One region of the Delftia sp. PE138 genome, then DNA from elsewhere that is predicted to be linked to it. Evidence: riboswitches for the same ligand, from Rfam matches in the RefSeq annotation. Region 1 holds a riboswitch; the other holds the start of a gene.
The links. Region 1 has a riboswitch for glycine ahead of HFGMBDPB_RS26930 (D-amino acid dehydrogenase). Riboswitches for the same ligand answer to the same signal wherever they lie in the genome.
Positions count from the first base shown of each region.

Region 1 (7,794 bases):
TGTCGAGCTGGGCCAGCGTGCGCTCCCGGGTGGAGTCGCTGACCTGGCCGCCGAAGAAGGCCTGCGGGTAGAGGATGCGCGCCACCAGCTCCAGGTGCAGGTCCAGGTACACGCACAGCTCGCGCACCTTGGCGGCCTCGAAGGCGTCGGCCGGCAGCAGGGCCGGCGAGGGCGACAGCGTCTCCACGTACTCGACCATGGCGGCCGACTCGCACAGACCCCGGCCGTCGTCGATGCGCAGGTAGGGCACCTTGCCCAGCGGAGAAAGCGCCATGTCGGTCTCTCCCAGCCAGGCCAGTTCCTCGTTGAAGGGCAGCTGCTTTTCCAGCAGGGCCAGCTTGACCTTGTTGTAGTAGTTGCTGGCCGCGAATCCGCACAGGGTGAGCATGGGTGTCTCCTAGGGTGTTGGTGAGGGCTGGGGGATGCGCCTGCGATGGTAGGGGCGGGCAGGGCCTGGCGGGGTCACGGACATGACGTCCTGGGGCAGACCCCTAGAATGACGCCATGCCGCTTCGCCTGCCCTCCACCTTGGCTGCCTGCGCCCGCTGGGCGCTGGGCCTGTGGCTGTGCGTGGCGCTGGCATCGGCGTTTGCGCCGCTGGCGCGCGCCTCGGGCTGGGAGCGCCTGTGCTCGGCCGCTGGCGAATCGGTCTGGGTGCCCTCGCCGGCCGGTCAGGACGATGCCCTTGCCGGCAGCCACGGCATCGACTGCCCGCTGTGCCTGCCCCCGCTGGCGCCGCCGCCCGCCCGGTGCAGTGCGGCCCCGGCACCGCTGGTGGCAGATGCGCAGCCACGGGCGCACCCGGCCTCCGTCCACAGCGTGGCCATGCCGGCCCTGCCCCAGGCCCGCGCCCCGCCCCGGTGACTCCCGGATTCACTCCCGCTTCCTTCGCTTGGCCAACCCTTTTTGCAAGGCACGAAGACCGTGCCGCAATGCATTGAAATTTCTGGAGAAACCGTGATGACACTGCGTCAATGGACCACCCCTTTCCTGATCGCCGCCTCCCTGTCCATGGGCCTGGCCCATGCCCATGCCCATGCCGATGCGGCCCATGTCAAGGCCGACGCCGCCTGGGCGCGTGCCAGCGTGCCGGGCCAGCAGGCCACGGGCGCCTTCATGCGCCTGACGGCCGAGGAGCCGCTGCGCCTGGTGGGCGTGGAGTCGCCCGCCGCCGGCGTGGCCGAGGTGCATGAAATGAAGATGGAAGGCGATGTGATGCGCATGCGCGCCATCGACGGCCTGGACCTGCCCAAGGGCGTGGCCGTGGACCTGAAGCCCGGCGGCTACCACGTCATGCTGCAGCAGCTCAAGAGCCCGCTGCTCAAGGACAGTCAGGTACCCATCACCCTGGTGTTCAAGGACGCCAAGGGCGAGACCTCGCGCCTGAGCCTGCAGGTCCCCGTGCGCGCCATGGCGCCCGGCGCAGGTGCGGCATCGGCTGCGCAGGGCGGCGCGCATGGCGGACACGGCGGACATGCCGGCCACTCCCACTGAGCTTTTTGTCATCCACCGGGTTTGTGCGCAGCGGGCCGTGCATGACTTGCGATGGACTTGGCGTGTGCCTGGGTTAAGCTGAGCGCATGGCCGGTGTGCTTCACCGGCATGTTCTTCCAACCCAGTCCTAGCGAGTGCTGCCATGAGTGATGCGTCCTCCTTCGGTTTCGGCAAGTTCATCCCCGGTTTCGACTTCCTGCAGGGCCTGGCCCAGAGTGCAGGATCGGCCACCGCCCGGCCCCTGGGGCGCCTGCCCGAATGGGTGGCGCCCACGGTGAGCATCGAAGAGGTGGACAAGCGCATCACCGAACTCAAAGCCGTGCAGTTCTGGCTCGACCAGAACGGCAAGGCGCTGGCCGCCACCATCCAGGCCCTGGAAGTGCAGCGCATGACGCTGTCCACCTTGCAGGGCATGAACGTCAGCATGGGCGAGCTGGCGCAGGCCTTCCAGTTCCCTGCAGCCGCAACCGCCGCAGCCACCGCCGCGGCCAAGGGCGCCGCCAGCGCGGGGCAGGGCGACCTTTCGGACTGGCCCATGTCCTCGGCCGCCAGCCGGGCGAGCAAGAAGGAAAAGCCGCAGCCCGAGCCCGCACAGGCCGCTGCCGCGCCGCCTGCAGCCCCCGAGGCGGGCAAGGCCGCCGACAGACCCGCAGCCGCGGAGACTGCGGCGCCCAAGGACGAGTCCGCCCAGGCCGCCGCCATGGGCCAGGCCATGCAGTGGTGGGGCGCGTTGACCCAGCAATTCCAGCAGATCGCCGCCAAGGCCATGGCCGAGCCCATGGCCCCGGAGGCCGTGGCGGCCGCCCAGCGCGCCACCGGCATGGCCGGTGACCTGGCCAAGGCCACCATGGACCACATGGCGGCACAGGCCAGCGCCTTTGCTGCGCAGGCGGGCAAGGCGGCGGCGGTCTCCCCTGCCAAGGCGCCGTCCGCAAAGCCGGCGGCCAAGGCTGCGGCGCAGGCCGAAGCCCCCAGGACCGCTGCCAAGGCTCCCGCCAAAGCGGCTGCCAGGAAAACCGCTGCAAAGGCTGGAGCCAAGGCGCCGGCCGCCAGCAAGCCGGCAGCCAAGAGCCGGCCGGCGCGTTGACCGATCGGGCCGGACCCATGGATGCGCAAGGCCCCAGCCACCCGCAAGCCGGGTGCTGGCGGGGCTAGAAAGAAGGTTGGTATGTCGTTGTTTCCTGTAGGCCATGCCAGCCATTCCGACTGGCGCGCCGCGGCCGACGCGGTGCTGCAGCAGCTGCGCTTGCAGATGGCCGGGCCCGGCCACGCGCAGCGGCCCCGTCTGGGACTGGTGTACCTGTCCCATGCGCATGCCGCCCACGCACGGCCGCTGCTGCAGCATCTGGCCAGGGCCCTGCCCCATGTGGCGGACTGGGCCGGCTGCTCGGCCGGCGGCGTTCTGGCCATGTCGCATGAGTACCTGTCAGGAACCGCGCTCGCGGTGATGCTGCTGGATGTACCGGCCGCCCACTACCGCCTGTATTCGGGCCTGGCGCCCCTGCATGCGCCTGGCGGCGAGGCCGGCTTCACCGCCCATTCGGCCCTGGTCCATGCCGCAGGCGGCCAGCCCGAGCTGGCCGAGCTGCTGTACGAGCTGTCCGAGCGCACCGAGTCCGGCCTGCTGTTCGGCGGCGTGGGCGATGACGGGGAAGATGGCGTGGAGGGCGTGCAGATCGCCTGCCGTACCGAGGATCTGCATGCGCAGCATGCGGACGCGCGCGGCATTTTTCGTGGTGGCTTTTCAGGCGTGGCCTTCGGTGCCGGCGTGCCCTGCATCACGGGCATGGCCCAGGGCTGCGTGCCGCTGGGCGAGGGGCTGGAGATCACCGAGGCGCGCGGGGCCCTGGTCACCGGGCTCGATGGCGATCCGGCCCTGCAGCGCCTGCTGCAACTGCTGGGCGTGGAGCTGGAAGGCAGCGACTGGCAGCCCGCGCTGACCACGGTGCGCAGTACGCTGGCGGCCATTGCGCCGCCGGGCAGGGGCCTGGCCCACGGCGTGCTGACCGAAGAGGCCCAGGTGCTGACCCTGGTTGGCCTGGACCCGCTGCGCCAGGGCGTGGCCCTGTCATCGGCCGTGGAGGCCGGGCATTCGGTGATCTTCTGCCGCCGCCAGGCCCAGGTCGCGCGCCAGGAACTGCTGCAACTGGGCGCTGCGCTGCGCGATGCCGCGGAGCCCGAGGAGGCGGCGCCCGAAGGCGAGGCACAGCCCCGCATCCGTGGCGCCATCTACATCAGTTGCCGGGGCCGCGGCGGCGGCCTGTTCGGCGGCCCCGATGCCGAACTGCGCACCCTGCGCCACGCACTGGGCGATGTGCCATTGATCGGCTTCGTTGCCGAAGCCGAGATCATGGACGCCCGTCTGCACCGCTTCGCCGGGGTGTTGACGGTGTTCACTGCCTAGGCGTCGTACACGTCGTACACGCCGTCCGCACCTCAGACCGCGCGCGGGCGCACCGTGCCTGCGCTGCGATCCGGGTCCATGGCTGCGGCCCCCAGAAAATCGAAATCCACGGCCGGCTGCCTGCCGCTGACCAGGTCGGCCAGCGCCATGCCGGAGCCGCAGGCATGGGTCCAGCCCAGCGTGCCGTGGCCGGTGTTCAGGAACAGGTTGGCGATGGGCGAGCGTCCGATCAGCGGCACATTGCTGGGCGTGGCGGGGCGCAGGCCGCTCCAGAACTGGGCGCGCCCGGTATCGCCGGCGCCGGGGAACAGCTGCTGCACGCGCCGCACGATGGCCTCGCAGCGCACGGGGTCCAGGTTGCGGTCGTAGCCGTTGAACTCGGCCGTGCCCGCAATGCGCAGGCGGTCGCCTTGCGCGCCCGTGTAGCGCGAGAACACCAGCTTGAACTCATCGTCCGTGAGGCTGACCTGGTAGGCCTTGGCGGGGTCCAGCACCGGCAGGGTCACGGAGTAGCCCTTGGCCGGGTAGATGGGCAGGTGCAGCCCCAGCGGCTGGGCCAGCAGCGGGCTGAACGAGCCCATGGCCAGCACATAGGCGTCGCCCTGGATGCGTTCGTAGCGACCATCGGCATTGGTCACCTCCACATGGTCGATATGGCGGCTGGCGCCCGCACCCGTGGTGCGCAGCGCCATGACGTGGTGGCCGTGGCGGAACTGCACGCCCGTGGTGGTGGCAATGCGTGCCAGCTCGCGCGTGAAGAGGTTGGCGTCGCCCGATTCATCCTCGGCCGTATAGGTGGCGCCCGCTATCTGCCCGCGCACATGGGCCAGGGCCGGCTCCAGGCGCACGGCTTCGTCGGCGTCGATCAGGCGGCGGTCGCAGCCCAGGGCCTGCATCTGCTCGGTGGGCTTGAGCGCGCCCTCGAACTCGCGGGCGTTCGTATAGAAGTGCAGGATGCCCTGCGTGCGCTGCTCGTACTGGATGCCGGTGTCGGCACGCAGCTGCTGCAGGGCCTCGCGGCTGTAGGTGCCCAGGCGAACGATCTGCTGGATGTTGTGGCGCGTGCGCGCGGGCGTGCAGTTGCGCAGGAAGGACAGGCCCCAGAGCCACTGGCGCATGTCGGCGCGCAGGCGGAAGAGCAGGGGGGCGTCCTGCCGGCCCAGCCAGCCCAGCAGCTTCAGCGGTGCGCCGGGGTTGGCCCAGGGCTCCGCGTGGCTGACCGAGATCTGCCCGCCGTTGGCGAAGCTGGTTTCGGCGCCGGGCGCGGCCTGGCGGTCGATGACGGTCACTTCATGACCGAGGGATTGCAGATAGTAGGCCGACGTGGTGCCGATCAGACCGGCTCCGAGAACGATGACGCGCATGACGATGCCCTTTCAAAGGCATGTGCCGGGTCACGCGAAAGCTGGCCGCTATGGTCTGGATAGCAGGCAGCCGGCGTCCGTCGTGACGCAGCTGCCGCTCCCCCTGTCCTTGGTACCTGAGAGATTCACCGCCGTCCATGGGAACGGGGCTTGCTCCTTCGGTGCGCCGCACATTGCGTGCGGCGGCTCTCCAGACGGCATGTTGTGTTTGCAGTACGGAACCTGAGCGTGTATGGGAGTTTGCGCCTTCGGTGAGGCTCGGCACCGTGGCGCCCGCCTGCTCTCCTGCAGGGGCGATTCTATGGGGCTTGCGCAGCCAGCTCCAGTCGTATTGGGGATACCACCAGTTACCTGTATGTGGTGTGGCTGATTCAGGGTATTCCCTAGATCGTTCAAGCGCCTCCCTCGTAGCGCTGGTACGAGTCTCTGGTTTCATGTAAAAAAACTATTGAAATAGAAAAAAACATGATTTAGCCTATCGATATGTGCAGTGGTTTGTCAGTGCATGTTCTGGTCGATTGGACCTGCATGGGTTAACCATGGGTTGTCTATATGTCTGATAGGCGACTTACCGTTGCACAGGTGCGGGTCCATGGAAACTGGTCCGTCACTGAAAAAATACAAGCACGGTGAATATGGTTTGTCGAGGGAGGAATGTTTTGCGTCGCAAACCCGACTGAAGGTGTGCCCGCTCAATGGGCAGTGGAGCAGCGCGCAAGCGTTGATGGAAATCCGCCTTTTTTTGATTGACGCGCAGGATCTGCGCGAAAAATTTTGCTTCCAAACTCACCGGCTGCAAGGTGAGTTGTGGGCTCGTGATTCAAATAGAACTATCCGAGGTACGGCGATGCAAATGCGCTGGGTACAACTGATGGCCATTGCCATTGGGAAAATCATTTTCCTGTCATATCTCCTTGAGAGAACGGGGAATATCATGCATGCTCTCAATCGCCTGCCTGGTTCGGCATTTTTTCGCAAGTGGCGTGCAGCGAAGTGCCTTTTCTCTTTGCTGCTGCTTTCATGCGCGGGTATCTCATCCACGGCACTGGCGGCGACCATCGTCTTCACGGTCACCGACAACAGCGACGCTCCCAATGCCAATGCAACGACACCAACCACCTGTGTCAGCACGCTGGGGGGCACCTTTGCTGGCGCATGTACGCTGCGAGCGGCCATTCAGGCAGCCAACTACACGCTGCAAACGCTGGATCCGAGTGCCGATGTTTCCATCGTCTTTGCGCCGACACTGACCACGTCGGTACGAACCATACAGAGCGGGACATCCAAGGATGCGGCGGGAAACCTCCATCCGTATGTCGACAATCAGACGGTTTACGTGCGCTGTGCCAATACATTCATCAGCGGAGCCCAGTCCGGCGCCGTGACGGGGGCCACCAATGCCTGTGGTCAAAGCCAGATGATCAGCGGCGGCGATACGGGCACCACCACTGGTGCCGGTGGTGCCTGGTACTGGCTCAAAGGCACCGTGCCAGCCGGCACGGGCTCGTTGACCATCGATTTCGGGGGAGTCATACAAGTCCAGAACTGGGCGGACTCCCCCTGGGAAACTTTTTATCTTGGTGGGAAGAACATCACGCTCACCAATTCGCCCAATATGACCTGTGGCGAAGCGGTATTCGTCGTTGGCTCCCCGGCGAACAATATCACCATTGATCGCGTCGGCCTGGTGAATGTGGCTCCAACCCCTGCTGGAGAGGGGACGCCGTTCAACTGCGAGCTGTACGCGGAGATTCATCAAGGCGCACAAAACGTATTCTTTACCAATAGCACGATCAATTCCGCGATATGGAATGGAAATTACGGCAATAACAAGGGCTCGGCCATTTCCGTTGCCGCAAGCAACGGTACAGGAGGCACGGTTTCCAACATTGTTGTCGATAATTTCACGGTAACGAATCTGCCCAACCCTATCGGGGGAATGCAGCTCGAGCAGTTCTTCCAGGTCATGTCGAACATGACCGTCAACGGATTGACGATCAAAGATTCGAATATCGCACTGAGCCCGACTGGTGGAAATGCGCCCAGGGCCGTGGTGTCGGTTGATGGAACGATCAACCTAGACAATGGAACTGGTCTTGCCGTGACGGGTAATACCTTCTCGCTGCCTATTGCCGCCTATACCACTTCATCGCCAATGCATGTGTCGGCACCAACGTTGAATACGGCAGCCTCAGGCACGACGCAGGTAGTGACGGTGACCGATAACAACTTCACTGGCGGCGGGGACGGGGTGAATATCGGTGGTACGGGTACGGCACCAGGATTGATTGGCAACAACAAGATGACAAGCCAGTCGAGAAGTGCCATTCGTGTCACTGCGCGTGATTTCTTCAAGATTTCTCAGAACACGCTGTTTTCCGTGCCTGTGGCTGCAAACTCAGGTATCAGCTTGCAGACGACGGCCAATGGACAAACCGGATGGACCCCGACCCTTGGCGTTGGCGCCAGTGACACCGCCGCCTGCACCTGGACATTCAATATCACGGCAAATGCCAATGCGAGCGAGCCGGC
Region 1 covers NZ_JABEPN010000011.1:102,478-110,271, reverse strand. The annotation lists gene HFGMBDPB_RS26955 (glutathione S-transferase family protein) at 1-388, opposite strand, end outside; gene HFGMBDPB_RS26950 (hypothetical protein) at 505-864, shown strand; gene HFGMBDPB_RS26945 (copper chaperone PCu(A)C) at 961-1,494, shown strand; gene HFGMBDPB_RS26940 (PhaM family polyhydroxyalkanoate granule multifunctional regulatory protein) at 1,637-2,581, shown strand; gene HFGMBDPB_RS26935 (FIST signal transduction protein) at 2,663-3,898, shown strand; gene HFGMBDPB_RS26930 (D-amino acid dehydrogenase) at 3,931-5,262, opposite strand; glycine riboswitch at 5,356-5,466, opposite strand; gene HFGMBDPB_RS26925 (beta strand repeat-containing protein) at 5,855-7,794, shown strand, end outside.

Region 2 (7,794 bases), on a different contig from region 1:
CGGCCGTGTGGTTGAGCGGCGCCATGGCCAGGCCCACGTCGTCGCGCGTGAACTGCATGGTCTGGTGCATGAGGGCGTTGTGCGCCAGCTTGCTGCGGTGCGTATGCAGCACGCCCTTGGGCCGGCCCGTGGTGCCGCTGGTGTACATGAGGATGCAGGGGTCGCTCTCGCGCACATGGGCCTGGGGCGGCGCGCTGCTGCGGCCACTGGCCAGGGCGGACAGGCGCTGCGTGGCCCAGGCCGGCAGCGGGTCGGCCGGGGCATCGTCGGCAAAGATCCAGTGCTCGATGCCCGTGCCAGTGCCGCCACCTTCGGCCTTGAGCAGGGCCTGGGCGCGTGCGGCCACCTCGCCGCCCTCGTGCTCGAACACAAGGGCGCGCGCTGCGCCGTCCTTGAGGATGAAGGCCAGCTCCTGCGCCGCCAGCCGGTAGTTGATGGGATTGAAGATGGCGCCCAGGCGCGCGGCCGCCAGCATGGTGAAAACAAAGGCCGGCGTGTTGTAGAGAAAGGCCGCGACCACGTCGCCATGGCCTATGCCCAGCTCGGCCAGGCCGTGGGCGTGGCGGTTGACTTCGGCATCGAGCTGGGCGTAGGTCCAGGCGCGGCGCTCGCCGCCCTCCCACGCGACCAGGGCTTCCTTGTTCGGCAGGTAACGTGCCGGCCAGGCCAATGTGTCTCCCAGCGTCTGCTGCATGTGCGCTTCTTCCTTCTCGCTCACGAGATTTCATATATCGATGCACCTCAATGTAGGAGATTTTTTAGACAGTTATGCAATTTGCAAATGCATCCATGCAGGCAAGCGCATGGAGTTGCAGTCGGCCCGCGGAAATCCCGAAGCCGCGCGGACGCTGGCCGCAGCTAGAATGCGCCGGTCAGGAGAGAGTGCCCGCCCGGCCGCAACGGTCGCAGGCAGCGGCACCGCCGAAGGCGCAGGGTTCGTCCCGAACGCTCAGGCAAAAGGACTGGCACCGCCTGCCGCCACGGCCGCAGGCGTTCCTAGCTGGAGAGAGATGCAGGGCACGGCGGTGTGCCCCATCCACCGAAGGAGCAAGCCCCACGCATGGAAGGTGCGGGTGAATCTCTCAGGTAAAGCGGACAGCAGGGCAGCACATCCCGGAGGACCGGGATGGCGTTATGCCTTGTTCCTTGCCTGAAAGAGAGCCCTCCTTGTCCGCTGCCTCCACCACCGATCTGCTCAAGACCCCGCTGTTCGACCTGCACCAGGAACTGGGCGCGCGCATGGTGCCGTTTGCCGGCTACTCCATGCCCGTGCAATACCCGCAGGGGCTGATGGCCGAGCATCTGCACACGCGCGAGGCGGCAGGCCTGTTCGATGTCTCGCACATGGGCCAGATCAGCGTGCGCGGTGCCGACGCCGGGGCCGCGCTGGAGTCGCTGATGCCCATGGACGTGCTGGGACTGGGCGAACACCGCCAGCGCTACGGCCTGCTGCTCAATGAGGCGGGCGGCATTCTGGACGACCTGATGTTCGTGCGCCGCGAGGACGACCTGTTCCTGATCGTCAACGGCGCCTGCAAGCACGAAGACCTGGCGCACATCCAGGCCCGCATCGGCCAGCGCTGCGGAATCGAGCCCCAGTTCGACCGGGGCCTGCTGGCGCTGCAGGGCCCGCAGGCCGCAGCCGCGATGGAGCGCCTGCTGCCGGATACGGCCGGCCTGGTGTTCATGACAGGCGGCCACTTCGACTGGGAGGGGGCCGAGCTGTACATCACGCGCAGCGGCTACACCGGCGAGGACGGCTTCGAGATCTCCCTGCCCCCCAGCCACGCCGAGGCCTTTGCCCGTGCCCTGCTGGCCCAGCCCGAAGTCAGGCCCGTGGGCCTGGGCGCGCGCAATTCGCTGCGCCTGGAAGCCGGCCTGTGCCTGTACGGCAACGATCTGGACACGACCACCACCCCGGCCGAGGCCGCCCTGAACTGGGCCGTGCAGAAGGTCCGCCGCATCGGGGGCGAGCGCGAAGGCGGCTTTCCCGGCGCAGCCACCGTGCTGGCCCAGCTGCAGTCGCCCGAGCTGCTCACGCGCAAGCGCGTGGGCCTGGTGGCCCTGGAGCGCGTGCCCGTGCGCGAAGGCACGGAACTGCTGGATGCCGGCGGCCGCAAGGTCGGCCAGGTCACCAGCGGCCTGCTGTCGCCCACGCTGAACCAGCCCGTGGCCCTGGCGTACGTGGAGCCGGGCAGCGCCGCCGTCGGCACCACGCTGCAGGCCATGGTGCGCGGCAAGGCCGTGCCCATGCAGGTGCAGGCCACGCCCTTCGTGGCGCCCCGCTATCACCGCGGTTGAGGACAGCCTGCGCGCTTGGCGTGGATGGAGTTCGGCGGATTCGTTTTTCCTGCCATCGCATGCCGCTACAGTGCGCACTGACCTTTCTCAAACCGCCTTTCACAGGTTTTTTTAGTTTCTATCGGAGCAAGCCATGAGCATCCAGTATTCCAAGGACCACGAGTGGATCAACGCCGCCAACCCTGACGCGGCCATCGTCGGCATCACCCTCCACGCGCAGGATGCGCTGGGCGACGTGGTGTTCGTCGACCTGCCCGCCGTGGGCACCAGCTTCAACCAGGGCGATGTGGCCGGCGTGGTCGAGTCCGTCAAGGCCGCCGCCGATGTCTACATGCCCGTCAGCGGCGAGATCGTCGAAGTCAACGAGGCCCTGCGCGACGACCCCTCCCTGGCCAACAGCGACCCGCTGGGCGAAGGCTGGTTCTTCAAGGTCAAGCTCAGCGACGCAGGCCAGCTGGCCGCGCTGCTTGACGAAGCCGCCTACACGGCCTTTGCCCAGAGCAACTGACGCCACTTTCCGGCCAGGACGGGCGCCAGGGCCCGCCCTGGCGCTTTTCAGCTTTTGAGACAGGTCCCTCCATGCTGATGCCCTCCACCCAGCCCCTTGCCGCCCTCGAGAACGCCACCGAATTCGTGGCCCGCCATATCGGCATCGCGCCCGAAGACGAGGCCCACATGCTCAGCGCCATCGGCGCGGCATCGCGCGATGCGCTGATCGACGCCATCGTCCCGCCCTCCATCCGGCGCCACCAGCCCATGGCGCTGCCGCCAGCGGCCACCGAGGCCCAGGCGCTGGCCGAACTCAAGGCGCTGGCAGGCCGCAACCAGTTGCTCAAAAGCTTCATCGGCCAGGGCTACTACGGCACGCACACGCCCGGCGTCATCCTGCGCAACATTCTCGAGAACCCCGCCTGGTACACGGCCTACACGCCCTACCAGGCCGAGATCTCGCAAGGCCGCATGGAGGCCCTGGTCAACTTCCAGACCATGGTCTGCGACCTGACGGCCATGCCGATTGCCAACGCCTCCATGCTGGACGAGGCCACGGCGGCCGCCGAGGCCATGACGCTGGCCAAGCGCTCCGTCAAAAGCAAGAGCAACCGTTTCGTGGTGGCCGGCGATGCCCACCCCCAGACCATCGAGGTGATACAGACGCGCGCCGCGCCGCTGGGCATCGAGGTGCTGCTGGCCAACTCGCTGGAGGAATGGAACCAGCTGATGGAGGGCGACTACTTCGCCGTGCTGGCCCAGTACCCTGCCACCAGCGGCCGCATCGACGATCTGCGCGCCGACGTGGACAAGGCCCATGGCAAGCAGGCCGCCTTCATCGTGGCCACCGACCTGCTGGCGCTGACCCTGATCACGCCGCCCGGCGAATGGGGAGCCGACATCGTGGTGGGCACCACCCAGCGCTTTGGCATGCCCATGGGCGCCGGCGGCCCGCACGCCGCCTTCATGGCCTGCCGCGACGAGTTCAAGCGCTCCCTGCCCGGCCGCCTGGTCGGTGTGAGCGTGGACGTGCACGGCAAGCCCGCCTACCGCCTGGCACTGCAGACGCGCGAGCAGCACATCCGCCGCGAAAAGGCCACCTCCAACATTTGCACGGCCCAGGTGCTGCCCGCCGTGGTGGCCAGCATGTACGCCGTCTACCACGGCCCCGAGGGCCTGGAGCGCATCGCCCGCCGCGTGGCCTCGTACACGGCCATCCTGGCGCGCGGCCTGGCCGAGCTGGGCGCGCCGCTGCGCGAGGCGCCCAGCTTCGACACGCTGAGCCTGCACACGGGCGCGGCCACCCAGGCCATCGTGGAGCGTGCCGTGTCCCTGGGCGCCAACCTGCGCGTGTATTTCAAGGAATACCTGTGCATCTCGCTGGACGAGACCACCACGCGCGCCGATGTCGAGCTGCTGTGGAAGATCTTCGCCCGGGACGGCCAGGCCCTGCCCAGCTTCACCGCCTTCGAAAAGGGCGTGGAGCCGCTGATTCCCGACGGACTGCGCCGCAGCAGCGCCTTCCTCACGCACCCGGTGTTCAACACCCACCGCTCCGAGACCGCCATGCTGCGCTACATCCGCCAGCTGTCGGACAAGGACCTGGCGCTGGACCGCAGCATGATCCCGCTGGGCTCCTGCACCATGAAGCTCAACGCCACCAGCGAGATGATTCCCATCACCTGGCCCGAATTCGCCCAGGTGCACCCCTTTGCCCCGGCCGACCAGCAGCAGGGCTATGCGGAACTGGACAAGCAGCTGCGCGACTGGCTGTGCCAGGCCACGGGCTACGCCGGCATCAGCCTGCAGCCCAATGCCGGCAGCCAGGGTGAGTACGCGGGCCTGCTGGCCATCAAGGGCTGGCATGCGAGCCGGGGCCAGTCGCACCGCAACGTCTGCCTGATTCCCAGCAGCGCCCACGGCACCAACCCCGCCAGCGCGCAGATGGTGGGCATGCAGGTGGTGGTCACCGCCTGCGACGCCAACGGCAACGTCGACATGGCGGACCTGGCGGCCAAGTGCGAGCAGCACAGTGCCAACCTGGCCTGCATCATGATCACCTACCCCAGCACGCACGGCGTGTTCGAGACCCAGGTCAAGGAGCTGTGCAAGCTGGTGCATGACCACGGCGGCCGCGTCTACGTGGACGGCGCCAACATGAACGCCCTGGTGGGCCTGGCCGCGCCGGGCAGCTTCGGCGGCGATGTCAGCCACCTGAACCTGCACAAGACCTTCTGCATCCCGCACGGCGGCGGCGGCCCGGGCGTGGGCCCCGTCTGCGTGGTCGAGGATCTCGTGCCCTTCCTGCCCGGCCATGCCACCACGGGCCTTGCGGGCGGCACGGGCGCGATCAGTGCCGCGCCGCTGGGCAATGCGGCCGTGCTGCCCATCAGCTGGATGTACATCCGCATGATGGGCGCCCAGGGCCTGACCCTGGCCACCGAGACCGCCATCCTCAGCGCCAACTACATCAGCGCCCGGCTGCGCGACCACTACCCCACGCTGTACGCGGGCGAGCACGGCCATGTGGCGCACGAGTGCATCCTGGACCTGCGCCAGTTCAAGGAAAGCACGGGCGTCATGGCCGAGGACGTGGCCAAGCGCCTGATCGACTACGGCTTCCATGCGCCCACGCTGTCCTTCCCCGTGCCCAACACGCTGATGGTGGAGCCCACCGAAAGCGAAAGCCTGTACGAGCTAGACCGCTTCGTGGACGCCATGATCGCCATCCGCGAGGAAATCCGCGCCATCGAGCAGGGCCGCCTGCCCCAGGACGACAACCCGCTCAAGAACGCGCCGCACACGGCCGAGACCCTGCTGGCTTCGGAATGGACCCACCCGTACAGCCGCGAGGCCGCCGCCTACCCCGTGGCTGCCCTGCGCCAGTCCAAGTACTGGTGTCCCGTGGGCCGGGTGGACAACGTCTACGGCGACCGCAACCTCTACTGCAGCTGCATCCCGGTCGACGCTTACCTGAGCTGAAGCACCTGCCACCCAAAGGGGCGCTTGTGGCGCCCCGGCCGGCGCGCGTACACTGCGGCCCTGCCCGCGCCGGGCCCCGGTCCATCTGCCGGACGCCAGGCGCGGGCGACCAGGATTTGTGCGGCAGATGCCGCTTTCCCCAGCGCCAGCACGCGATGAGCAGCCAAGACCCTTCCGACCAGCCTCGCGACGACGAGCACCTGCCCCTGCATGCCTTGCTGGCGCCCGGCGCCGACCTGCCCCCCGTCGAACGTTTCCCCTCCTTCCAGCCCGAAGACGATCCGCTGCAGGCCCTGGTCGCCGAGCTGCGCAACTACCAGCGCGAGCTGGAGATCCAGAACCGCGTGCTGGACTACAGCCAGGCCGTGGCCGAAAGCGCCTCCGAGCGCTTCGAAGCCCTGTTTGCCAGCATTCCCCTGCCCCTGCTGGTGGTGGACGAGCACGACATGGTGGTGCAGGCCAACGCCATGGCGCACAGCGCCTTCCAGCCCACCGAGCATGACCGGCTGCTGGTCAATTTCGCGCCCTTCGTGCACCCTGACGACGCCGAGCGCGTGCGCGAGACCTTCGTTGCGGCACGCGAGCTGGGCCGCACCGAGGCCCACGAGGTCTGCTTCGACATCACCGAGCAGCACCAGCTGCGCGCCGACCTGCATGTGGCCTGCATCGCCATTCCGCAGCAAAGCGGCCCGCCCATTGCGCAGTACCTGTGCGCCGTGGTCGACCAGGGTCCGCTGCTGGCCGAGCGCCTGGCGCTGCAGCAGCGCAACCACCAGCTGTTCCTGAGCGAGCGGCGGCTCGAATCGGTCATCAACTCGGCCCTGGACGCCATCATCTGCCTGGACCACGAGCAGCGCATCACCGTCTTCAATCCCACGGCTGCCGCCCTGTTTCTGTGTCCGCCGCACGACGCGCTGGGCAGTCCGCTGGAGCGTTTCCTGCCCGATGCGGCCCAGGCCCTGTCCTTTGCGCCACTGACCACGCAGGCCGTGCTGGGCGAGATGACGGCACGCACGGCCAGCGGCCGCGAAATCCCGGTCGAGGTCAGCGTCTCCTTCGAGCACCACAGCGGCGGCGAGACCACCACCGTGTTCGCGCGCGACCTCACCAGCCGCAAGAAGGCCGAGGCACAGCGCAACGAGCTGGAAGACCAGCTGCGCGAATCGCACAAGATGCAGGCCCTGGGCACCATGGCAGGCGGCATTGCCCACGACTTCAACAACATCGTGGGCGCCATCCTGGGCAATGTGGAGCTGGCCAAGGCCGACTGCGGCGGCAATGCCGCAGCCATCGAAAGCCTGCAGGAGATCGAAAAGGCCGGCCGCCGCGCGCGCGACCTGGTGCGCCAGATCCTGACGTTCAGCCGCAATGAACCGCCGCAGCGCAAGCCCGTGCAGGCGCGCGAGGTCATGGGCGACACGGCGCGGCTGCTGCGCGTGACCCTGCCGCCCGCCGTGGAGCTGCAGGTGCACGTGCCGCCGCAGATGCCGCCCATGCTGGCCGACGCCATGCAGGTGGAGCAGGCCCTGTTCAACCTGTGCACCAATGCCATGCACGCCCTGGGCGAGCGGCGCGGCCTGATCCAGATGGATGCCGACCTGGTGCGCCCGGACCAGCGCCTGTGCGAGCGCCTGGGCCTGCCGCCCGTCAGCTATGTGGCGCTGTCGGTGCAGGACAACGGCCCCGGCATGGACGCACGCACGCTGCAGCGCATCTTCGAGCCCTTCTTCACCACCAAGCCCGTGGGCCAGGGAACGGGCCTGGGCCTGCCCGTGGTGCACGGTGTCATGCGCAACCACGGCGGCGCCGTGGACGTGTACAGCATCCCCGGCCAGGGCAGCCGCTTCACGCTGTACTTTCCTCCGGCCGACCCCCTGACGCCGGCCGACTCTGCACCGGCCGAGCCCCTCGCCGCCCAGGCGCTGCCCAGCGCACCCGAGCCCCTGGCGGCCGCGGAAACCCCGACCGGCCCGCAGTTCGCCCTGCTGCCCGACCCGCAGGCCGCGCAGCAGCATGTGATGT
Region 2 covers NZ_JABEPN010000002.1:160,407-168,200, reverse strand. The annotation lists gene HFGMBDPB_RS09680 (fatty acid--CoA ligase) at 1-694, opposite strand, end outside; glycine riboswitch at 864-975, shown strand; glycine riboswitch at 991-1,109, shown strand; gene gcvT (glycine cleavage system aminomethyltransferase GcvT) at 1,168-2,301, shown strand; gene gcvH (glycine cleavage system protein GcvH) at 2,435-2,809, shown strand; gene gcvP (aminomethyl-transferring glycine dehydrogenase) at 2,881-5,772, shown strand; gene HFGMBDPB_RS09660 (PAS domain-containing hybrid sensor histidine kinase/response regulator) at 5,928-7,794, shown strand, end outside.
Region 2: linked by a shared signal. The riboswitch ahead of gcvT (glycine cleavage system aminomethyltransferase GcvT) and the one ahead of HFGMBDPB_RS26930 (D-amino acid dehydrogenase) in region 1 are both predicted to bind glycine.